DNA from 3 places in the Planococcus sp. 11815 genome. Region 2 is predicted to be linked to each of the others. Evidence: riboswitches for the same ligand, from Rfam matches in the RefSeq annotation. Region 2 holds a riboswitch; each other region holds the start of a gene.

What was found. Region 2 has a riboswitch for S-adenosylmethionine ahead of M1Q06_RS14545 (methionine ABC transporter ATP-binding protein). Riboswitches for the same ligand answer to the same signal wherever they lie in the genome.
Region 1: linked by a shared signal. The riboswitch ahead of M1Q06_RS03135 (LLM class flavin-dependent oxidoreductase) and the one ahead of M1Q06_RS14545 (methionine ABC transporter ATP-binding protein) in region 2 are both predicted to bind S-adenosylmethionine.
Region 3: linked by a shared signal. The riboswitch ahead of M1Q06_RS03865 (5-methyltetrahydropteroyltriglutamate--homocysteine S-methyltransferase) and the one ahead of M1Q06_RS14545 (methionine ABC transporter ATP-binding protein) in region 2 are both predicted to bind S-adenosylmethionine.

What each region holds. Positions count from the first base shown of each region.
Region 1 is NZ_CP096991.1:588,804-596,776, forward strand. It holds gene M1Q06_RS03110 (sensor domain-containing diguanylate cyclase) at 1-740, shown strand, start outside; gene M1Q06_RS03115 (threonine aldolase family protein) at 774-1,874, shown strand; gene M1Q06_RS03120 (tRNA dihydrouridine synthase) at 2,113-3,105, shown strand; gene M1Q06_RS03125 (hypothetical protein) at 3,147-3,941, opposite strand; gene M1Q06_RS03130 (hypothetical protein) at 4,192-4,413, shown strand; SAM riboswitch class I at 4,585-4,693, shown strand; gene M1Q06_RS03135 (LLM class flavin-dependent oxidoreductase) at 4,807-6,198, shown strand; gene M1Q06_RS03140 (sodium:solute symporter family transporter) at 6,315-7,829, shown strand.
Region 2 is NZ_CP096991.1:2,889,380-2,897,352, forward strand. It holds gene M1Q06_RS14520 (ATP-binding protein) at 1-206, opposite strand, end outside; gene M1Q06_RS14525 (OsmC family protein) at 357-803, opposite strand; gene M1Q06_RS14530 (carbohydrate kinase family protein) at 821-1,759, opposite strand; gene M1Q06_RS14535 (MetQ/NlpA family ABC transporter substrate-binding protein) at 1,947-2,777, opposite strand; gene M1Q06_RS14540 (methionine ABC transporter permease) at 2,790-3,461, opposite strand; gene M1Q06_RS14545 (methionine ABC transporter ATP-binding protein) at 3,451-4,464, opposite strand; SAM riboswitch class I at 4,534-4,641, opposite strand; gene M1Q06_RS14550 (carbon-nitrogen family hydrolase) at 4,688-5,482, opposite strand; gene M1Q06_RS14555 (pyridoxal phosphate-dependent aminotransferase) at 5,568-6,737, shown strand; gene M1Q06_RS14560 (fibronectin type III domain-containing protein) at 6,772-7,973, opposite strand, start outside.
Region 3 is NZ_CP096991.1:758,065-766,037, forward strand. It holds gene M1Q06_RS03860 (aldo/keto reductase) at 1-681, opposite strand, end outside; gene M1Q06_RS03865 (5-methyltetrahydropteroyltriglutamate--homocysteine S-methyltransferase) at 830-1,957, opposite strand; SAM riboswitch class I at 2,051-2,156, opposite strand; gene M1Q06_RS03870 (class I SAM-dependent methyltransferase) at 2,394-2,987, opposite strand; gene M1Q06_RS03875 (phytoene desaturase family protein) at 3,234-4,715, shown strand; gene M1Q06_RS03880 (cytochrome P450 family protein) at 4,831-6,030, opposite strand; gene M1Q06_RS03885 (alpha/beta fold hydrolase) at 6,173-6,985, opposite strand; gene M1Q06_RS03890 (DUF4097 family beta strand repeat-containing protein) at 7,001-7,840, opposite strand.

The DNA.
Region 1 (7,973 bases), 1.0 Mb from region 2:
ATTCACTGTGCAGCCGCATCGATTTCAAGAACAAGCAGCCATTGGTCTATGAAGATGTCAAAGACGGGCATGCATTGGGAGCATTTGAGGAAAAGCTCGAAGCGGCCAATGTGCGCTCGTATTTGGGGCTGCCGATTTCCTTCATTAATGGGGAGCGGTTCGGCACTTTATGTGCGGTGAACGATGAAAAAAGCCAGTTCGATACAAAAAGCATCACTTTATTGCAGCGGATTGTGCGGATGTTCACTTATTACTTGGATCTCGAGCGCTTTGCATACCGGGATTCGCTGACGGATCTGTACAATCGCCATTTTCTCACGCGATTCTTTGAAGGAAATTCAAAAGCGGGAGGCGTGGTCTTCTTCCTCGATTTAGACGGCTTTAAAAAGGTCAATGATCTGTACGGCCATGATACGGGAGATGTGGTATTAAAAGAAGTGGCCTCAAAGCTGCAGCGGTTTACTGCCGTCCATCCGGATGCTTTGGCGATCCGCCTTGGCGGAGATGAATTTCTGGTCTGTTTTACCGAACCAGCCAGTGCAGCGGAATTAAGTGGATGGGCAAACCGTCTGCTTGACAGCTTGAGTGATTGGGAAGCCTATTACCCGCTGTCGGCGAGCATCGGCATTGCCCAATATGCGGCCGGTGGGGATTGTGATTTGAAAGAACTTCTTCAACAAGCAGACCAAGCATTGTATCAGTCGAAAAAAGCAGGGAAGAACCGCTATACGTTCTATTAAGTTCAAAATTAAGCGTTTTGAGGAGTGGGGACATTGGCTGAACTCAATCGACTGCAAGCGGCCTTTAAGCAATCGACGTATCAATTGGCGAATCACGGCACGCGCAACGCCGGCGTGTTGAAACAGGCTTTTGAAGACGTCGCGGATGATGTCGAAAGTGATTTGTATGGAAGTGGGCAGGTTATTGAAGAATTTCAGGAGAAGATGGCGGCGTTTTTAGGAAAAGAGACGGCAGTCTTTTTCCCGAGCGGCACGATGGCCCAGCAGATTGCGCTGCGGATTTGGTGCGACGATAAAGGGCTGAAACGAGTGGCCTACCATCCGCTCAGCCATTTGGAAATCCATGAAGAAGATGGATTGAAAGAATTGCATGGCATTGAATCGGTGTATTTGACCGACCCTGACCGTGTCGTGGAATTGAAAGATGTGGCGGAGCTGGACGAGGAAGTGGCAGCGGTGCTGTTGGAATTACCGCAGCGTGAAATCGGCGGGCAATTGCCAAGCTTCGAGACGCTGGAACAAATCTCGCACTATTGCCGCGACAACCAGATCAAACTTCATCTCGACGGCGCACGCTTGCTGGAAGTCACTCCTTATTACGAAAAGTCTGCAGCGGAAATTTGTGCTTTATTCGATAGCGTCTATTTATCCTTATACAAAGGAATCGGCGGAATTGCCGGCGCCATCCTGGCTGGGGACGAAGCGTTCATGAAGCAATCGAAAGTGTGGAAGAGGCGGCATGGGGGCGATTTAATTAGCCTCTATCCGTATATCATCTCAGCCGATTATTCTTTCGACGAGCGATCCGGGAAGATGGGGCAGTATTTCGAAGCTGCGAAGCGAGTGGCGTCGCTCTTTAATTCCTGCCAGGACATCGTGACTTTGCCGGAAGTGCCGGTTTCGAATATGTTCCATGTCCATTTCTCGCATCCTAAAGAAGAAATAGAACCGGTCATCGTGGAGCTTGAGCAAGAAACGGGGATCGGCCTCACCAGCTATTTGAAAGAAATCGATAGCGGGTCGTGTTATTTTGAAATGTCGATGGGAGACCGGTACGCAGAAATACCAGCAGATTTGGTTCAACAGGCGTTCAAGCAATTGGATCAAAAGATGAAAGAACGCTTTAGTGAATAGAAGATGGTCTATTCAGCCCTTCCAGGCAATCTTCGGATTGCGGGAAGGGCTTTTGCGTTCAAGCGGAAGCAGGAGCGACTCTCTTTCCACAGCGCGTAGAATCGTGTAAACTGTATAAGGTTAAGAAAAGCTAGGACGTATTGAACCGTTTGATCGTTTCGGATTTCCATTATAGATGATAGTGAATTTTTGGATGAAGGACTGCTTCATCCCGCAAGGAAAGGATTGGAATTGAGTTATGAAAGAGAATTTTTGGCGTGAATTGCCGAAGCCATTTTTTGTATTGGCGCCGATGGAAGATGTGACGAATGTGGTATTTCGCCATGTCGTAGCGGCAGCGGCGAGCCCTGATGTGTATTTCACGGAGTTTACGAATACGGAAAGTTATTGCCATCCGGAAGGCATCCACAGCGTGCGCGGGCGTTTGACGTTCACGGAAGATGAGCATCCGATCGTCGCCCATATCTGGGGCAACAAGCCGGAGCATTTCCGCGAGATGAGCATTGGCATGGCGGCGCAAGGCTTTAAAGGCGTCGACATCAATATGGGCTGCCCCGTACCGAACGTTGCCGCCAAAGGAAAAGGCAGCGGCTTGATCAATTATCCCGATAATGCAGCGGAGATCATCCAGGCCGCGAAAATGGGCGGATTGCCTGTCAGCGTCAAGACGCGCCTCGGTTACACAAGTGTCGACGAATGGAAAGGCTGGCTGACGCATGTCTTGGAGCAGGACATCGCCAACCTATCGATCCATTTGCGCACGAAAAAGGAAATGAGCGCCGTGCCTGCGCATTGGGAACTCATTCCTGAGATCAAAGCGCTGCGCGACGAGATCGCACCGGATACTTTGATCACCATTAACGGCGACATCCCGGACCGCAAGACCGGCCAGGAGCTGGCAGATAAATACGGCATCGACGGCGTCATGATCGGGCGCGGAATTTTCCATAACCCGTTCGCTTTCGAGGAAGTGCCTCGTGAGCACAGCACGCAGGAATTGTTCGACCTGTTGCGCTTGCATTTGGACCTCCACGATAAATACTCGACAGAGACCGAGCCGATCGCCTTCAAGCCATTGCGCCGTTTCTTCAAGATTTATGTGCGCGGCGTACGCGGTGCAGGTGAACTCCGTAATGATTTGATGCACACCGAGACAACTGATGAAGTGCGTGCTTTGCTGGATGCATTCCAGCTGGTCGCTGCAGGAAGCAGCACGCACACTGAATCGTAAAAGCAAAATCCCTTCCCGCAACTAGGCGGAAAGGGATTTTTTTAATTGGCGTCGCGGTAACGATAGATGGATTGGTAAGAAGCCGTCCGGACTTCGGTTTCAAATGAAGAGCGGCTCCAAATGCTTTCCTGGTCCGATGTTTCTTCCGTCTCAACTAGTTTCAATTCGCCTGCTTGAAGCGTCATGATTTTGGACTCCACAGATTTCAATTCGTTTTGTTCGTAGTCGAGCGCACGTATTTGCACTTGCACTTGCTTCGTGTCGTCTAAATTATTTTTGACGAAAAAAGCATTTTGGTAATCGCTCGAGTTGCAGTTCTCGGTTCTGCGGCGGACGCATTGTTTTTCGGAGCTCATGAACACGACAGTGATTTCCTCTTTGTCTTGCTGTTCATTTGCAGCGGCAATCGCTGACTCGAGCTGTGTGATATACGATGCTTTTTCCGCCAAAGGATAAACCCAGACGATGAAAAACAGGATCGTGGCACACAGGAACATTGAAACTGTCCAAGCAACTTTCGGGTTGTGGAACGATTTGGGGGCGTTTTTATAAACGATGCCGACGATAATATTGATGATCGACAGAATCACCAGGAAGGCACCGGCGACAATGAGGCCGACCATCAATTCAAAACCGTTCTGGAAAAATGCCAGCTGGTAGGCGTTGGAATAAAAATAATTCAGCGCTGCGCTGAGGATGACCAGTAACAGGAGCGCGGCCAGTGGTTTTTTCCAGCGGTACTTCTCCATCATGCCGGTTTTGTTGCTGATGCCAGTCCAGAGAAACCAGACGTAAGGAAGTAAGAAAATCAAAATGACTAATGTGACAATGCCCATGAGATCATGCCTTTCATTCGTGAAATGGATGTATGTTGCTATCAGTTAAATTATACGCAGCAAATCTACAAAAAGATTCAAATTTTTTACAGATCGTATTTGGCAGAAGGTGTTTTGCCAGTCAGGTATGAACAATGCTACAGAATGGCTCGAGGCGTGCTATAATAGATGACTTAAGGCAACTATGCGTTGTCCCAAGGCAATGGATGCCCAAAAGCCTCCAGCCAATCCTAAATTGAGGTGTAACAGAATGAATAAACGATGGACGATCGATAAAATCCGGACATTCGTCAACAACAATTCCGACAGCAAGTTATTGTCGACGGAATACCACGGATTCTCCCAAAAGCTCTTGTTCAAATGCGCATGCGGCAATAACTTCGAGAAGACTTTCACGAAGTTCAATAAGAACAACCAGCGCAAATGCGATACGTGCCAACCGCCAAAAGCACCACGCGGGCAGGAAGAATAACAGGAAACGCCAATTCCCATTGCAGGGGATTGGCGTTTTTCTGTGCAAAAGACAGAAGAATCCCCGGAGATTATGGAGACTGGCCCATCCGCTTTCTAAAGAAATAAATTATTTTTGAAAATTCGGTTGACTTCTCTATTTCCTAGTATTAAGATAGGGATTAATTTAATAATCTTATCCAGAGAAGCCGAGGGACTGGCCCGTTGACGCTTCAGCAACCCCTGATATCCATCAGGAAGGTGCTACTTCCAGCAAGGAGAGATTCCTTGGGAGATAAGAGAGCGGACCCGATTATTCATATAGCCCTCTTTTCTCATTTCAGAGAAAAGAGGGCTATTTTTATTTTCCACTGAGGGCTGCGGAAATTACGATTTCAAAAGGAGGAATTTGACGATGACGAAGAAACGGATTTATTTGAACGCTTTTGAGATGGTGTGCGCAGGCGGGCACCAGTCGCCGGGGTTGTGGCTTCATGAGGACGACCGATCGCATACGTACAAGGACAGCGAATATTGGATCGAGCTGGCGAAGCTATTGGAAAAAGGGAAGTTCGACGCGGTGTTCCTGGCCGATGTGCTCGGGACCTACGACGTCTACGGCGGGACGCGCGATGCGGCACTTCGCAATGCGGTGCAGACGCCGGTCAACGATCCGCTATTGGTCGTGCCGCTCATGTCATCGGTGACAAAGCATTTGAGTTTCGGGGTCACGGCATCTGTCAGCCACGAACATCCGTACACCTTCGCACGGCGCATGTCGACACTCGACCATCTGACAAAAGGGCGCATCGGCTGGAACGTCGTCACTTCCTATTTGAAAAGCGCCGCAGTCAATATCGGGCTCGATGACCAGATGAGCCACGACGAACGCTACGAATTCGCGGCCGAATATTTGGACGTTTGCTATAAATTATGGGAAGGCAGCTGGGAAGACGGCGCGGTCGTCCGCGACAAACAGTCGAAAGTCTATACCGACCCGTCAAAAGTCCATGACATTCGCCACGAAGGCAACTACTTTAAAGTGCCAGGCGCTCATCTATCCGAACCGTCGCCACAGCGCACGCCAGTATTGTTCCAGGCAGGCGCTTCGCCGCGCGGCAGGGAATTCGCCTCGAAGCACGCCGAATCGGTGTTTACGGCAGGGCCGACGATTCCCGTTGTGAAAAAAGGCGTCGACGCATTAAGAGAACGCATCACGGCGAACGGCCGAAACCCGGAAGATGTGCTCGTCTATACAACTTTCACCGCGATTGTCGGGAAGACCGAACAGGAAGCGCAAGAGAAATACGAAACTTTGAAAAGCCATGTCAGCTACGAAGGCGCACTCGCCTTGCTGAGCGGCTGGACCGGCATCGACTTTTCCGGATACGAGCCGGACGATACGCTTGAATACATCCAAAGCAACGCCATGCAATCGGCGGTCGAAGTGTTCACGCGTGCCGATCCGGACAGAAAATGGACGATCGGGGAACTGGCGACATTCGTCGGCATCGGCGGAAGAGGGCCGGTCGCGGTCGGAACGCCGGAGCAAGTCGCAGACGAAGTCGAGCGCTGGAGAGATGAAACCGGTGTCGACGGCTTTAATTTAGCGTACACGCTCGCACCCGGAAGCTTCGAGGACTTTGTTGAACTGGTCGTTCCGGTCTTGCAGGAACGTGGGCTTGTGCAGAAAGAATACACAGACGGCACATACCGCGAGAAAATCTACGGCAAAGGCCAAGCGCAATTGAAAGACAATCATCCGGGCAGAACGTTCAAGCACTTGCACGAACCGGCCAGAAATTAAAGGAGGAATGGGCATGCTGACAGCTTACTGGATCGCCGTCGCCGTCTTTTGGATCGTCGGGCTGACCTTATGGAATAAACTATACCCAAAACCGAAACCGAAAGGAGGCGAACGCAATGGGTGATGAAACAACTTGGCTATTGCCGCTGATTGGTGCGATGCTCGTCGGCTATTTCGCCTTGACGACATGGCTCGGGAAAAAAGGCAAAGCCCATAGCGGATCGATGAAAGGCTTTGCCATCGCGAAAGGCAAAGTCAATCCAGCGGTCGTCGGCATGAGTTTTGGCGCCTCATACGCCAGTGCGAACTTGTTTCTTGGGGTGCCAGGCTGGGCGTATACATACGGCTTATCGACTTTATGGTACACGATCGGCTGCTTCGGGGTTACGTGGCTCGGCCTGTTGCTGTTCACGAAAACCTTCTGGCGCTATGGGCAGAAAAATGGCGGCAGCTTGACGATTCCCCAGTGGCTTGGCAACCGTTATAACAGCAAAGCCTTACGCGTGCTCGTCGCATTACTAGTGCTGTTCAATATCTATTACATCGTCGGGCAGAACGTCGGCTTAGCTACGATGTTCGAAACGGTCATCGGCATTCCATATTTATGGGGCATTGCGATCGGCGTCATCATCACGGTCGTTTACGTCAGCCTCGGCGGCGCATTCGCACAGATTGTCAGCGACGGCATCCAAGGAGCGACGATGGCGGTTGTGTCGCTATTGTTATTCGTTTCGTTATTGTGGACAATCGGCGGCGGATGGAATGTGTTCGGCACGCTGCAAGCGGAACTTCGCGCGATCGACCCGGCACTCGTTTCGCCGCTGTCGACAGGCGGGCCGTTCTATAGCGGCTTCGCTATCTTGAGCATCCAGTGGCTGCTGTTTTCATTCGTGCTGCTGCCGCATTTGATGAATAAAGTGCTGACGGTCGAAAAAGAGGAAGACTTGCGGACCTTCACTTTATCCGCAGGCGTCTCTTTGTTCACCTTGTCGATCTTCTCGGTATTCGCTGGGCTCGCGGCGCGCATCATCTTGCCGGGGCTCGCATCGGCTGATAGCGCCATTCCGGCGTATATCATGGAAGCTTTCCCGGTTGTCATCGTCGCGCTGCTTGTCATGGGCTTGATCTCTGCGATCCTGTCGACGACCGACAGCTTGTATCTCGGCATCACCAACAGCATCGGCAACGATTTGTTCAAAGTGCTGGCCGTGCCGGTCCTTTACAAAAACAAGAATTTGACGGAACAGGAACTCGACGCCAAGGTGCTGAGGGCATCGAAAGTGTCGCTGGTCTTCATCGGACTCGTGTCGCTCTATATGTCGATCAACCGGCCGGAATCTTTAGCTTTATTGACCAACTTCGGGACCTCCGCCATCATCAGCGGCATCGCAGCCCCGATCAGCCTCGGCTATTTCTGGAAGCACGCCAATAAATCCGGCGCCATCGCCTCTGTCGTCAGCGGAGCGGGCTGCTATATGATCTTGACCGGCACCGGTGTCATCGAACACGTTTTCCAAGCGATGTTCTTCAGTTCGATCCTCGGCTTCACGTCGATGATCACGGTGAGCCTGATTGCCGAAACTGTGAAGAAGCGCGAAAAGACTTCGCAGGAAGCGGTTCGTGGATTGTAAAGAAACTGCCCAAAAGTCCCGAAATCATTCGGGGCTTTTGGGCTGTCGACAAGTTTAAGAAATCGTATTTTCCGAAGCTTATCGCTCGCTTTCCGTGGGCTCGCGCCCAAGCCTCCTCAGCCGCTGCGCGACTTGCGGGGTCTC
Region 2 (7,973 bases):
AGCGCCGGTTCCTCGTCATCCATCGCTTCGACAATCGTTGGCATGGCCGAAATGCCAATCGCCGTTTCCTGCGCCCGCTGGCCGATGTTCTCTTTGATTTCCGCAATTTCCTGATAGCTCAAAATCCCGCCGAACACCACTGTCGTCAACAGCACGAGCGAAGTCGTCAGCAGGATGATTTTGGTTTGCAGCGATAATTTCTTCATGGCACTCATCCCCTGTATAGACCGTTTTTCATTAAATGTAGTCTACCATATCCCGAAACGGCCGAAAGAAAAAATTCTTAGAATTCTCTAAAAACATCATTTTTCCAATAAAAAACCCTGTTCTCCAAAATGGAAAATCAGGGCTTCGCTTTATGCTCTTGTAATATCGGCTTCCAGTTCGACTGCGACATTTCCTTGGATAGCGCGCGTGATCATGCAGGAAGATTCCGCTTTTTCCGCGAGTTTGCGGGCCAGTTTGAATTCCTTCTCCCCTGCCTCGGCCGACAAGACGACTTTCGGGCGGTGGATGATTTTTTTATAAGTGATGACGCCATTTTCGACTTCCACGATTCCTTCCGAATCCATCGTCAGCGACTCTTTCGCAAGCTTGCTGCGCTCCATCATCGCGGCGAGCGTGATGATATAGCAGGTCGCTGCCGCACCTAGCAGCATTTCATCCGGATTCGTGCCGGCTCCAGGGCCGTCCATTTCAGGGGGGATCGAAATTTGCGTCTTCAGGTTCCCCGTTTCGATAGTCCCGACATCGTTTCTGTTGCCGGGCCAGTCTGCCGTTAAATGAAAACTATGCAAAGCCATTGCTGTTTCCTCCTCTTCTATTCCCAGTCTTCCATATCTTCGCTTCGCGGCATCGCTGTGATGGCTCCCGCCCGCGTTGCACAAAGCGCCCCCAGCTTATTGCCGAATCCAGCGCAAGCAATCAGTTCTTCCCGGTCTTCCGGCATGCCGTTCAAATGGACATGGCGGATGATGCCTGCCATGAATGCATCGCCGGCGCCCGTCGTATCTACAGGCTTGACCGGCACGACCGGTACATGGACCGTCTCGTCTTTGAATACCGCGTGCGTGCCATGCTCACCATCCGTGACGAAAACGACAGGAAGCCCGTAAGCCTTCAGGCGCTCGATTCCTGCTTCCAGCGAATCAGCTTCCATGAGGAATAATAATTCTTCGACGGTCAGTTTCAGGATATCCGCCTGCGGCAAAAAGCGCAGGACGGTCTGACGGCACAACTCTTCACTTTCCCAGCGCAGCGGCCGGATATTGACGTCATACGAACAAATTACGCCGTGAGACTTGGCCAATTCCAAAGCCTGGGCCGTCGTTTCACGCGCTTCCGGGTGAAACAGCGTCCCTGAGCAAAAATGGAACAGGCTCGCGGATTCGAACGCTTCTCCCGCCAACTCGCCAGCCTTCACTTGCAAATCAGGCGTTTCATTATCATAGGAAGCGAAGACGCGGTCGTTCGTTTCCGTTAAATGAATGTATACCCCACTGATGCGCTTTTCAGGATGTTTGATTGAATGTGACAAATCGACACCTTCCGCCCGCAGCGCCTGGCAGAAAAAGTCCGAAATCTCATCGTCGCCGGTGATCGTGATGAATGCCGACTGTACTCCGAGGCGGCTGACGCCGGCCGAGACGTTGACGGTGGCGCCTCCGAGATACAAATCGAATAGATCGTTGTTTTTGGTCGTTGCGATATAGTCGACAAACGCGTCGCCGTAAGTCAGGACGTGCCTGTTAGCTTCCATATTTCTCTCCCCTTCTCCAAAGAACCCTTAGCTGCAGCCTTATTCGCAGCAAGCTGTTGAAATTCACTTTCCCTATTATTTCAGCAGAAAACAGGCAGGGCAAGGAAAAAGCCTAAAAAGCGCGGTGCTACAATATTTTGCATAAAAAAACAGCCGAAGAAAATAGCTCTCCGGCTGGGTTCTCCTATTATTCAGCCATCCACTCCGGTTTTCCGAAGCCTTCGAATTGCTCATCGATGACCGTTTCAAATTCTTCCGACTCTACGATCTCGACCAAATCCGCCGCCAGTTCACTGTCTTCATTTTCTGCTGAAACGGCGACAACGTTACGGTACTGGTCAGGCATGTTTTCAAGTGCCAGTGCATCAAGAAGGTCCATGTCCGCTGCCAGTGCGAAGTTTCCTGGAACGGCTGCAAGGTCCGTGCCTTCAACCGCACGCGGCAATTGCCCTGCCTCAATCGGCTGGAATACCAGGTTCTTCGGATTTTCCGTTACATCGCGTTCAGACGCCTGAAGCACTTCCGCTTCCGGATCAAGCTCGACCAATCCCTCGTCCTGCAGCATCAATAATGCACGCGCACCGTTGACAGGATCGTTCGGAATCGCGATGGTGGCCCCGTCGGATACCGCATCCAGTGAATCGAATTCATTAGAGTAGATACCCATCGGCGCGGTCGGCACCGTAATCAATGCGCTCAAATCCATATCGTTTTCTGTTTCGAAGTTTTCTAGGTAAACCGTATGCTGGAACAAATTGGCGTCGATCTCGCCGTTGTTCAACGCATTATTGGGCTGGATATAATCGCTGAATTCAATCGTTTCGACGGTATAGCCTTTTTCTTCAAGCGCAGGCACGATCGCTTCGTTCAGCATGTCGCTATAAGGGCCGGCTGTCGCACCGAGCTTGATGTCTTTCGACGCTTCGCCGCCTTCTGTCGTTCCTGTATCCGCTTCTTCTCCACCGCATGCGGCTAGTGCAAGCGCGCTCGCTGCCAATATCCATGTGAGTTTCTTCATATCATTCTCCCCTTATCGTTTATCGAGTTTTTTGGCTGTAAAGTCGCCGGCCTGTTGAATCAATTGGACGAGCACGATCAAAATGACGACCGTGACAATCATGATCGTATTATCATAGCGGTAATAGCCGAAGCGGATCGCCAAATCGCCGATGCCGCCGCCACCGACGACGCCCGCCATCGCGGAATAGGCGATGAGGCTGATGACCGTCAACGTGATGCCTTGGATCAGGCTCGCTTTCGCTTCCGGCAAGAGCACATCTTTAATGATCATCCAAGGCGTCGCACCGACCGCAATCGCTGCTTCGATGACGCCTTTATCGATGTCACGCAGCGCCGTTTCCACAATGCGTGCGAAAAACGGAATCGCCGCTACCGACAAGGAAACACTCGCTGCGACAGGCCCGATTGTCGTGCCGGTAATCAATTGCGTCAGCGGGATGAGCGCGACGAGCAAAATGATGAACGGAATCGACCGGACGATATTGACGACAAATCCGATGACGGAATTGACCGGGCGATTTTCCCAGAACAAGCCGCGGTCTGTGATGAACAATAAAATGCCGAGCGGCAAACCGATGACAAGCGCAACGCCAAGCGAGATGCCGATCATGATCAAGGTCTGGTAAAACGCCACCTGGATTTCCGGCCATAACTCAATGATTCTTCCCCACTCAATTCCCATGGTCCATCACCTCCACAATCGCTTCACGCTGCTCCAGATAGTGAATCGCTTGACTCACTTCTGCTTGGCCGCCTTTTAGTTCCATGACAAAAATGCCGAGCGGCAATTCCTGGATGTATTCGATCGCCCCGTGCAGGAAATTCCCTTTGACCGGATAGCTTTGCAGCATATCGGAAATGATGCCATCCCCAGCGACTTCGCCTTTGAACAAGACTTTGACGATTGTGCCGTCACATTTCTCCAGGATTTCTTCCGGTACATTGAACGACACGACGCTCGAGATGAATTCCTTTGTCAAAGCGGTCTTTGGATCGGCGAAGATATCGTAAACACGCCCTTCTTCGATGACGCGACCGCCTTGCATGACCGCCATGCGGTCGCAAATTTCCTTGACGACGTTCATTTCATGCGTAATCAACACAATCGTGATATTAAGCTTGCGGTTGATGTCTTTCAATAAGCGCAAGATCGATAAAGTTGTATTCGGGTCGAGAGCGGATGTTGCTTCGTCGCATAACAGCACGGCCGGTTCATTCGCGAGTGCGCGGGCGATGCCGACGCGCTGCTTTTGCCCGCCGCTCAGCTGCGCCGGATAGACATTGCGCTTGTCCGACAAGCCGACCATTTCGAGCAGTTCATCGACGCGCGGGCCGATCTTCTTACTCGGGGTCCCTGCTGCGCGAAGGGCGAATGAAATATTCTCAGCTACCGTCTTTTGGCTGATCAAATAGAAATGCTGGAAGATCATGCCGATTTTGAGGCGCGCTTTCCGCAAGCCATCGCCGCGCAGCTTCGTTAAATCCTGGCCGCCGACTTTGACGGTGCCCGATGTTGGCCGCTCAAGCAAATTGATGCAGCGGATGAGGGAACTTTTTCCAGCGCCCGAATAGCCGACGATGCCGAAAATCTCACCGGTTTTCACTTCCAAAGTGACATCATCGACGCCTTTTACCGTGCCGTGCTTGGTTTGATAAGTTTTGCTCAGTTGTTCGATTTGAATCATGCTGTCCACTCCCCCAGGCAAATAAAAAATGCCTCTTTTATCAAAAGAGACATCGAAAATTAGAATTCCGACTTATCTTTCAGAATGAATTCCATTCTGCAGGACTTGGCACCTTCCCATTTAAATGGGGGTTGCCGGACGTCATAGGGCCTTACCCTCGGTCTCTCTTGATAAGCATGCGTATTTGGTTGTTTTCAATATTACCTGCACGGGCGACAGCTTGTCAATGTGATTTTTCAAACTTTTTGTACAATGGGACGCGGCGGTCATCGAATACCGGGATGCGGCCACGCACTTCATCTACTTCTGAAAGATCGATGTCGATATAGCCTATGCCTTGTTCTTGCCCCATATCCATCCGCACTTCCCCCCACGGAGCGATGACCATCGAATGGCCGCCGAACTCATTTTTCGGGTCGCTGCCGATCCGGTTCGCGGCGATGATGAAGCATTGATTCTCGATCGCACGCGCCTGCAATAGGATACGCCAATGATCTATGCGAGCTGCGGGCCATTCTGCAGGCACGAAGATCGCCTTCGCGCCGTTCAGCGCTTGCGCCCGAAGCCATTCCGGAAAGCGGATGTCGTAGCAGATAACACCGCCATAGGTCTCCCCGTCCAGCTCGAATGTGCCGAGCGACTCGCCTTCCTCAAGATGGATATGTTCGTCCATCAAGCCGAAGCGATGCGCTTTATCGTATTCCGAAACGAGCGCGCCTGTCCGGTCGACGACATACATCGTGTTATAGAAACCATCTTTTTTCTTTGTGGACACTGAGCCCCCGACGATATGGACGCTATGCTCTTTGCCGAATTTTTTCAGGAAATCGGCAGTTCGGCCATTGCTGTCCGCGAGTTCGCCCAGCTCTGTTAACGCATATCCGGTGTTCCACATTTCAGGCAGGACGATAAGCTCTGCACCGTTTTCTGCCGCTTCTTCCAAATAGTTTTCCACACGCTGAAAATTCGTTTCGGGATCTCCGAAAGCGATATCCATCTGCACACAAGCGATTTTCATGTTCTCTCCCCCTGTAGACAGTTTAGATTAAACTCTATAAGATTTGAGGTAGATGTGCAATTATTTAGAAAACGAGGAGGATTCCATGGACTTTTCAAATCGCTTACAAAATCTTCCCGATCAATTTTTCGCCGCGCTTGTCGCAAAAGTGTCAAAAGCGGCCGATGAAGGGCGGGATGTTATCAATCTTGGCCAGGGAAACCCGGATCAGCCGACACCGCCGCATATCGTCAAAGCATTGCAAGACGCAGTGGCGGACCCGAAAACACATCGCTACTCGCCGTTTCGTGGGCTCGGCACATTGCGCCAGGCTGCCGCGGATTTCTATAAGCGGGAATACGGTGTCGATATCGATCCGGACCTTGAAGTCGCTATTTTATCGGGCACAAAAATCGGCTTTGTCGAATTGCCGATCGCCCTTCTTAATCCGGGCGATTCACTCTTACTGCCCGATCCCGGCTATCCGGATTACCTGTCCGGCGCACCGCTTGCCGACATCGAACTCGATTTGATGAAGCTCGAGCAGGCAAATGGCTATTTGCCGAACTATGACGCAGTGTCAGGGTCCATTCTCAAACGCGCCAAACTGATGTATTTGAATTACCCGAACAACCCGACCGGCGCTACAGCCACTCAGGCTTTTTTTGATGAGACCGTGCAGTTCGCCAAAGAAAACGATCTTGCGGTAGTGCATGACTTCGCCTATGGCGGCATCGGTTTTGATGGTCAAAAACCGGTCAGCTTCCTGCAGTCAAAGGGGGCAAAAGAAGTCGGCATTGAAATGTATACTTTGTCGAAAACCTATAACATGGCCGGCTGGCGCATCGGTTTTGCAGTCGGCAATTCCAAGATGATCGAAGCCTTGAATTTGATTCAGGACCATTTGTTTGCCGGCATCTTCCCGGCTGTCCAGCTCGCCGCGGCTGAAGCACTCAGCGCCAGCCAAGCATGCGTCGAAGAATTGGTCGAACTGTACGAAAAAAGGCGTCAAGTGTTGGTCGATGAGTGCCGACGGATCGGATGGAACGTGGAAGCGCCAAAAGGTTCGTTCTTTGCCTGGCTGCCGGTTCCAGAAGGCTTCACGAGCGTTGAGTTCTCCGATTACCTGCTCGACCAAGCGGATATTGCTGTCGCTGCAGGAAGCGGCTTCGGCTCTGTCGGTGAAGGTTTTGTGCGTGTCGGCTTATTGGTCGACGAGCAGCGCATTAAAGAAGCGCTTGAACGCATCGAGAAATTGGGCATTTTCACTAAATAGGCAAATAAAAAAAGAAGGCATTGCGCCTTCTTTTTTATTTTGTATTAACGGCCATTTCCATGTCCCAATACAGGTCGGAACTGAAGCGGTCGTCTTGATGCACTTGGGCAGCCAGCACGTTCTCGCCGTCTTTCAGATGCGCCAAGGCCTCTTCATCCAAGTAGATGCGCTCGATTCGGTCTTCGCTCCCGAAATCCTCATCACTTACCGCTTCCTGGTAGTCCTCAAAACCGAACTCACCTGTCTCCGGCATATTGAAGCGCATGATTTCTTCTCCGTTCAAATACAGGATGACCGCATCGTCGACACCAAATTCCACATATCCGAGGTCGCCGATTTCTTCCACATCTTCCACTTCAAATGCTGCTCTGAAATACGTCAATGCGATTTTTTCGGTCTCATCACCGCCAAAGCCGACGAGCGTTTCCACTGGTCCCAATTCCGGGCGTTCTTCATCTTCCGGAAAGCCTAGCGGACCAGCGCCTTGCGCCCAATCACTGTCATCGAAATCGGCTTCAATCCAGTCTTTTTTCAGGTCGCTGCCATCGTCCAGATAACGCCACTCGCTGCCTGCTTCAAGCAGCTTGGTTTCTTCATGTGCCACCAATTCGAATTCAATCGCATTGCTTTTCCACACTTTATCGCCGTCTTTTACTTCTGCAAACACTTCCACTTTTCCAGGCTCCGCACCTTCTGCTGCCAGGACTTTCCCGTCTTTTATTTGGATGCCATCACTGCTCGTGCGGTACGTAACCGATTCAGGCGAAATATCGTATTGGCCGCCTTCGACGTTTTCTCCTTTCAGCTTCAATTCCGTTTCCGGATAGAAAGAATTCTCTTCCGTTGCCAGCACAGTGCTGTTCGCTTCCAGTTCCACTTTTTCAAGCGCAGGCACGACCGTTTCGATGGACGGATCTTTAATGATCTCATATTCATCGACCAGTTCTTCTGTATCCGTTCGGTAGGTCTCAAAGCGCAAACGCGTCGGCTCCACTTGGATATTCATATAAGTCGGCACGCCCCATTGTTCGCGTACCGCCGAATACGGTTCGCGTTCTGTCTGCATGCCGTAGAATTTACTCCCGCTCGCCGTGTTCCCTGTAATATAGACGGTGCCTTCCGGATTGACCGGCACCTCCCCTTGCATCATATGATTTTTCAGCGGCTGGAAATTTTCCATCTGGTACGTTCTCACATAGGAATGATCATGCCCCATCAACACCGCATCAAAACCGA
Region 3 (7,973 bases), 1.2 Mb from region 2:
ATAACGAATGCACAATTGAGCAGGGGTAACGCTGTATTTAGCAGCCATTTCTTTGATTTCAGGGCTGTTCAAGATTTGGCCAGTTGCCAGCGGAGAGTACGCTTCTACGACAATATTATGTTTTTTGCAAAACTGTAGCAGGCTCGCTTGATCACGACCGATATAGAATGGGATTTGATTCGCCATAGGTACAATGTCGCAGGAATCCAAAAGCGCCTGAATATCTTTTTCCGAAAAGTTCGAAACGCCGATTGCCCGAATTTTGCCGTCCTTATAAAGCTTCTCCATCGCTTTCCACGATTCAATATTGCCTTCTGTACAATCTTTGCCGACTTCGTCCCACGGCCATGGCGCATGAATCAAATAAAGATCTAACACATCGACTCCGAGATTTGAAATCGTTTCTTCAAAAGCCGCTAATGTTGCATCATAGCCTTTAATTTCAGCAGGAAGCTTGCTGGTGATAAAGACCTCTTCCCGAGAAATGTTAAAATCTCGAATCGCTTTTCCAACATTTTCCTCGTTCTGATAGGCTAAGGCCGTATCAATATGAGTATAGCCATTTTCTAAAGCAGTCGTTACTGCGGCATAAGCTTCTTCATTTGGGATTTGCCAAGTGCCAAATCCGATAGTGGGAATTTCAACTCCATTGTGGAACGTGAAAAACTTTTCGTTTGCCATGGAAATATTTCCTCCTCTTTATCGAACGCTCTTTTTTATTGTACGACTTTTCTGTCAACAGGGGAACTCTAACCCGCGGTGTCCCTGTGCACCACACAATTATTCCAAGCAAAAAGGCAAGCGCAAATTTGCGCTTGCCTTTTGTCGTTTACTCTCCGAAGATCTCTTCAGAAACTTCCACGATGTATCGCAGTTTGTCCCATTGCTGTTCTTCGGTGAGGATATTGCCGTGGTGAGTCGAAGCGAATCCGCATTGCGGGCTGATGCATAGCTGCTCGAGCGGCACATGTTTTGCGGCTTCTGCGACGCGTGCTTTGATCGCTTCTTTGTCTTCAAGTTCACCATTTTTTGAAGTGAAGACGCCGAGCACAACTCTTGGTCCACCGTTTGGAATGTACTCAAGTGGCTGGAAGCTGCCGGAGCGGTCGTCGTCGTATTCAAGGAAGAAGCCGTCGACTTTTTCTTTGGCGAACAAAGTCGGCGCGATCAATGCGTAGCTGCCTTCAAATGCCCAGTCGGATTGATAATTGCCGCGACACAGGTGAGTCGTCACAGCGAGGTCTTCCGGCTTGCCTTCCAGCACGCCGTTTGCGACACGAAGCGCCAAGTCGATCAAATACTCGCGATTGTATTTTCCATCGTTGAACGGAATGTCCGGAGATGACAAGCCAGCGATATAGACATCGTCGATTTGGATATAGCGCGCGCCGGCATCATAAAATGCCTGGAAAGCGTCGCGGTAAGTTTGAATGACGTCTTTCGCGTAGTCTTCCAAGTCCGGATAGATGGCTTCATCGCGGATGCCTTGGTTGAAAAATTGGTTCGGGCTTGGAATCGTCAATTTCGGCACAGCGCGGCCGCCGACGATTTCCTTGAATTCAATGAAATCACTGAGAAATGGATGGTTTTCATTAAAAGAAATCTTGCCGATATTGCGCACGTCATAAGCTTCCGTTTCGACGTTTTTGAACTGATAGCCTTTTTCCGGCGTGTAACCTTCGAAGCCATTGATATGCGCCATGAAATCAGTATGCCAGAACGTGCGGCGGAATTCGCCGTCCGTCACTGCTTTGAGACCGACTTCGATTTGCTTGTCGACGATGCGCTTGATTTCCGTCGTCTCGACTTCCCGCAGCTGTTCCGCTGTGATTGTGCCTACTTTGAACTGTTTGCGCGCCTCGTGAATGCTGTCGGGGCGCAATAAGCTCCCGACGTGATCAGCCTTGAATGGGGCAGTTGTTAATTTTTGGTTTGTTTGAATAGTTGAATGGATCATGTGAAATTCCTTCTTTCTGTTTTTAGTGTGAGTGGTGGAAATAAAAAACGGGCTTTCTTCGAAAAGAAGAAAGCCCGTTTTGGAAAAGCATTCTTCTTATCTTCTAGGCTTATGCCTATTGGAATTAGCACCTTGTCCTGAAATAGGGCGGTTGCTGAGACTTCACAGGGCCAAATCCCTCCGTCTCTCTTGATAAGAAATCGACTATTAAGTTAATTGCTGGTTGATGTTGTTCACATTAAACCAATCTTCGGACAATTGCAAGGAAATTGGGAATTATTTTTTTGTGCCTGTGCACCACACAATTCGAGTAGTGCCCCATGCAGGATAAGTGAATAAGAAATACCTTCAAATCAGGATCAGTAATATTCCTTCCGTATTTTCATGCCTTCAGGTAAATAGTCATAATTGTGCCGTACACAGGGACAGTTACAATTCACAACGGTTTCCGGCTCTCAATGGTCAAAAATAGTCCGCCGTAATAGGATTCCACCTTCACAATTTCCAGAGGGGAGCGATTCACCAAATCGATTGTATCGCGGTTCAAATGGCAGCCGTCGCATAGCTTTTTCCAGACGGGTGTCAAGGATTCCTGAGTTTTGCCCATGAGCGGTTGGTCCATTTTGACGTGCTCGAACATGAGGATCTGGGCGCCGGGTTTGCTGACGCGGTAGATTTCTTCGAGCGCTTTGACCGGGTCTGGAATCGTGCAGAATACTAAGGTCGCGACGACCGTATCGAAGCTGTCATCGGCAAAGGGCAGTTTTTCAGCGACTGCTTCGTACGTGCGAATCGGTGTCTTCGACTGTCGGATGCGTTTGCCGGCCTGTTTACTCATCTCCGGGTTTGGTTCGATGGCGTCGACCCGTTCGGCATTTTGATAATAGCGGAAGTTCGCACCTGTTCCGAAACCGATTTCGAGCACGCGACCTTGCGCTTTTTGAACCAGTCCGGCGCGGATTTTTTCAAAGCGCGTCTTCTCGAGCGGCTTCATGGCCGTGTCATATATATGCGGTAAAAATCCAGCCATAGTGATCAACTCCTGTCTTGTGTATTGCATCTTTCTATACCATTCCACTTTCCCTGTCAATGTCCTGTTTATTCCTGGAATGAACGGTTTGTCTAGGATTATACAAAAACTATACAATCAGCGTTTTTAAGCTTATTATGAAGGGAATAACAAGGACAATGGCAAGGCATTAAAGAAATCTCCGTACAGGCGGTTTTAGCGTAAAAAAGAAGGATACATATTTCATTAAAAAGGGGCGGTACATATATGGGGAAAGCGAAGAAATCCGTAATCGTAATCGGAGGCGGGCTTGGGGGCTTGTCGGCGGCGATTTCATTGCAGCAAAAAGGCTATGAGGTTTCGTTATATGAAAAGAACGAGCATATCGGCGGGAAAGTGAACCGCTTAGAGCGGGACGGCTTCGGTTTTGACTTGGGCCCGTCGATTTTGACGATGCCGCATATTTTCGATCGCTTGTTCCAAGGCAGTGGCAAGAAAATGACGGATTACGTTCCGATGCAACGCTTAGAGCGTGAGTGGCGCTCATTTTTCCCGGACGGCACGGTGATCGATCTGTACCATGACCTTCATTTGATGGAGCGGGCGAACCCGGCACTGTCGAAAAAGGACATGAAGGAATACTACGCGCTGCTCAAGTACGCGAAGCGGATTTACGAAACGACCGAGCGCAGCTATTTGAAGGAAGGGTTTGAATCGCCGAAGGAGGCCGTCGCACAAAACGGCATCCTTGCGACTCTGACCGGATTCGATTTGACCTCGACGATGTACAGCGCGATTTCCAAGCGCATCAATAATCCTCATTTGCGCGACATGCTGTCGTATTACGTGAAATACGTAGGGTCTTCGCCGTATAGCGCACCCGCTGTGCTCAATATGATGATTTATATGCAACACGCACAAGGCTGCTGGTATGTGCCGGGCGGCATGGAGAGACTGGCGCGCGAAGAAGGCGTCCAGATCCATACCGGCATGGGCGTGATTCGTGCCTTGACGAGTGCGGAAGGCAAGATCACCGGCGTCGAACTCGAAGACGGCAGCTTCCAAACCGCTGATTATTACGTATCGAATATGGAAGTCATCCCGTTCTATCAAAAAATGGTCAAGGCGGAGCATGAGTTTGTCGATAAGCTCGAGAAGAAATACGAGCCGGCGAGTTCCGGACTCGTTTTGCATCTCGGCGTCAAGAAGACCTATCCGCAACTGAACCACCATAATTTCTTCTTCTCGGACAATTTAAAAGAGCAGATGGACAAGGTGTTCGAGCGTCATGAATTGCCCGACGACCCGACGATCTATCTCGTCAACGTCAACAAGACCGACCCGACGCAGGCGCCGGAAGGGTATGAAAATATTAAAATCCTTCCGCATATCCCGTATATCCAGGACAACCCGTTCACGCCGGAACAGTACAAGGAATTCGAAGAGCGAGTCATCAATAAGCTCGAACGCATGGGGCTCGACGGCTTGCGCGATAATATCGTCGTACGCGATGTCTGGACGCCGCATGATATCGAACGCATCTACGGTTCGGACCGCGGAGCGATTTACGGAACGGTTTCCGACAAGAACAAGAACGGCGGCTTCAAGCACAAGAAGCAAAGCGAACTATATGACAACCTGTATTTTGTCGGCGGTACGGTCAACCCGGGTGGCGGCATGCCGATGGTGACCTTGAGCGGCCAGCAAGTGAGCGATAAGATCGTCAAACGCGACAATGCAAGCAAGTAGAAGTCTTTAGTTGAAGCGTGTATTGGATTTCCTGTCTTCATAGCCTGGACTAATTACAATTCAAAAGGCGGTGCCAATGACTTCGAAAAGTCATTGGCACCGCCTTTTTGCCTAGCTATTTTCCGAGTGTCACCGGAAGTTCACGGACGCCGCGGACGATCATGCCCGGACGCCATTCGAGTTCGTTTTCTGGGACAGCAAGCGCCATGGCAGGAAAACGTTTCAATAGACCGTCGATGGCGGTATGGCCTTCCAGCCGTGCGAGGGGAGCGCCGAGGCAGAAGTGGATGCCTTTGCCGAACGCCAAATGGGCACTTTTTTCGCGGTGGATATCAAACAGTTCAGGGTTATCGAACTGCTCGGGGTCATGGTTCGCCGCGTTCAGCGCGACGATGACCAGATCGCCCCGGTGAATGGTTTTTCCGCTGAATTCGATCTCTTCCGCGGCCCATCTTGAGGTGCTGAATTCGACCGGTCCGTTCAAGCGCAGCGATTCTTCGATGGCCGGCCCGATCAGTTCAGGCTGTACGCACAATTCGTGCTGCTGTTCAGGATGCTTCAACAGCGTGAGCACGGTGTTGCCGATCAAGTTCACGGTCGTTTCGTGTCCCGCGATGATAAGCAAGGAGACCAGCCCGTACAGCTCTTTTTCCGTCAAACGGTCGCCAGCTTCTTCTGCTTCGATCAAGCGGCTGATTAAATCGTCTCCCGGTTGTTGGCGCACTTTTTGGAACCATTCGCCGAGATATTGGATAAATTCATTCATATGTTCGTAGACACTGACACCTGCTTCGCCGCTCGTGCCTTCGATCAGCGAGTTCGACCAGGTACGGAATTTGTCGCGGTCCTGTGAGGGCACGCCCAAGATCTCGCAAATGACGATGATGGGGAGCGGAAAGGCGAATTCGTCAATTAATTTGACGTTCGATTTGCCTTCGAATCCATCGAGCAATTCGTCGGTGATTTCCTGAATGCGCGGTTTCATGCCTTCAATCATTTTCGGGGTAAAGGCTTTTTGTGCGAGCCCGCGCAGCCTTTTATGGTCGGGCGGATCGGAAAATAGCATGTTTTGGGCGAATACGCTCATCTCGTCCATGCTGCCGCCGAACAGCTTCGAAAAGTCTTTGATGAAGCGCGGGTCTTTCAATACGGCTTCCGCGTCCGCGTAGCGCGTCACGAGCCAACCGAGCTGGCCATCTGGAAAACGCACCTGGTGCACAGGGTCTTCTTCGCGCAGCCGTTCGTAGGCTGGGTAAGGGTTCCTGGTGAATTCTGGGCTGAATAATTTCGTTTCGTCTTTGTCATGCAAATTCATTGAAATGCCTCCTTTTTTATCTATACCCTGAGGCGGATGGCTTTTACTCGCCTATTTTTCATATTCCTTCCTTCTCTAAAGAAATATGGAAGGCTGCTTTTTCGGTCCAGGCGATTTTCCGGCGAAATGGTTTGGCTAGTCATTAGCTTTTTTGAGCTTTATCGACAAACTGGGTGATGGCCTTTGCGACTTCTGGCGGGCCTTCCCAATACAGCATATGGCCGAGCTGCGGGAGGATGCACAGTTGGGAATTCACGATGGCAGAGGAAAGCTTTTGCTGGTCTTCTTGTGAAGCGATGGGATCTTCCTTTCCGGAAATGATAAGCGCGGGTGCTGTCACTTGGTGAAGGAAGCCAGGGAATTTTTCATTCAATGCAGCTTCACTCGTTTCTCTCCACACACGCGCGGGAACGTTTTGGATCTCATGGAACATTTTCTCCAAGAAATCGGCAGGCACCGGTTTGTTGAAAAGTCCTCCGGTAAATTTCCGGATGAACTCGGGACTGACGGGATCTGTTAAGTGCGACAAAGTGGATTCGTGAATGGCGACGATTTCCGGCTGGTTGCCGAGCTCGGAAGGGGAGCCGATTAAGATGAGCCCAACTGTCCGTTCCGGGTATTTCGCAGCGAAATTCCTGGCGGCAAATCCTCCGCTGGATGCACCTGCGATAAAGGCTTTCTCGATAGCTTTGGCATCCATGAACTGCAGCAAATCCGTTTCAAAATCTTCTGTTCGATACGACAGGCCCGGCAGATCGATGCCGTCATGCCCTCGCTGTGTATAGGCGAGGGTGCGCAATTGTTCAGGGAAACAAGCGAATAATAAGTCGAAGGTATGGCAGGAATCGGCAAGCCCGTGCAGGAAAATCAGCGGAATGCCGTGCGGGTCGCCGTGCTCGATATAGCATAGTTCTCTTGTATCCGCCAAGCGCAGTGTCGCTCGTTTCAAAGGCATGTTCATCCATTCCTTTCATTCGACAGCAATGCTGCCATTATTTGAAGCGAGCTGGATGAGCACCTCGCCGCTGCCGAACACGGTCTCTTCATTTTCGCGCCCGTATACATCGATGCTGCCATTGTCGACGCGCGCTTCGATGCGGGCATTCACCGGTTCGCTGGCAGTGCGGATTTCGATTTGCCCATTATCCGTAGCGAAATCGACAGGGAAATCAAGCGTCTCTGTGTCCAGTTCTATGCGTCCGTTATTCGCTTGTGCTTCCAGTTCGCCTGAAACGTCACTGAACAGGATGCGTCCATTGGATGAGCGGACGCTAATGACGGCTTCCATGTCTTTCAGTTCAACCGGTCCGTTGTCTGTTTCGACCTCAACCGTATCGCTGTCGACTGCCTCCAAAGCGATGCGCCCATTGTCTGCTTCAAGAAACAACTCAACAGCAGTGATCTCGCTCACTTCGATGCTGCCGTTATCGCTATCGGCCGACAAGGAATCAAGCCCGCTCGCAGGCACGTAAACTTGCAGCGTATAGGAGCGGTTAAAGTCGAAATTGAAGAACGGGGAGCGGTCTTCGACTTCGATTGCCAAGCGGCCGCCTTCAACTTCTGTGTTTAAGGTGAAATCATCGTCATTGCCGGACATGACGATTCGGACCGTTTCATCTTCACTTGGCATAATGGCTACCCGGGAATTTTCAACGGTAATTTCCACTGCCTCAATATTTTCATCGAAGCTTTGTTCCTCGAGCACGTCTTGCTGCGCCGGGTCTGAATTGTAGACGGCATATAAGACGATGCCGACACCGACCAAGAACAGGCTTGCGATGATGATCAAAATTTTCAAGAAAGTTCCCATCACATCTTCTCCTTTCATTTAAATAACCCATAGTTTGGTACATGGAGCCGTATTGCTGCTGAACGGATTTTGCTAAGTACCATCATTTTACTATAAATATCAGAAAAGTCAGTTTATTTTAATGGAATCATGC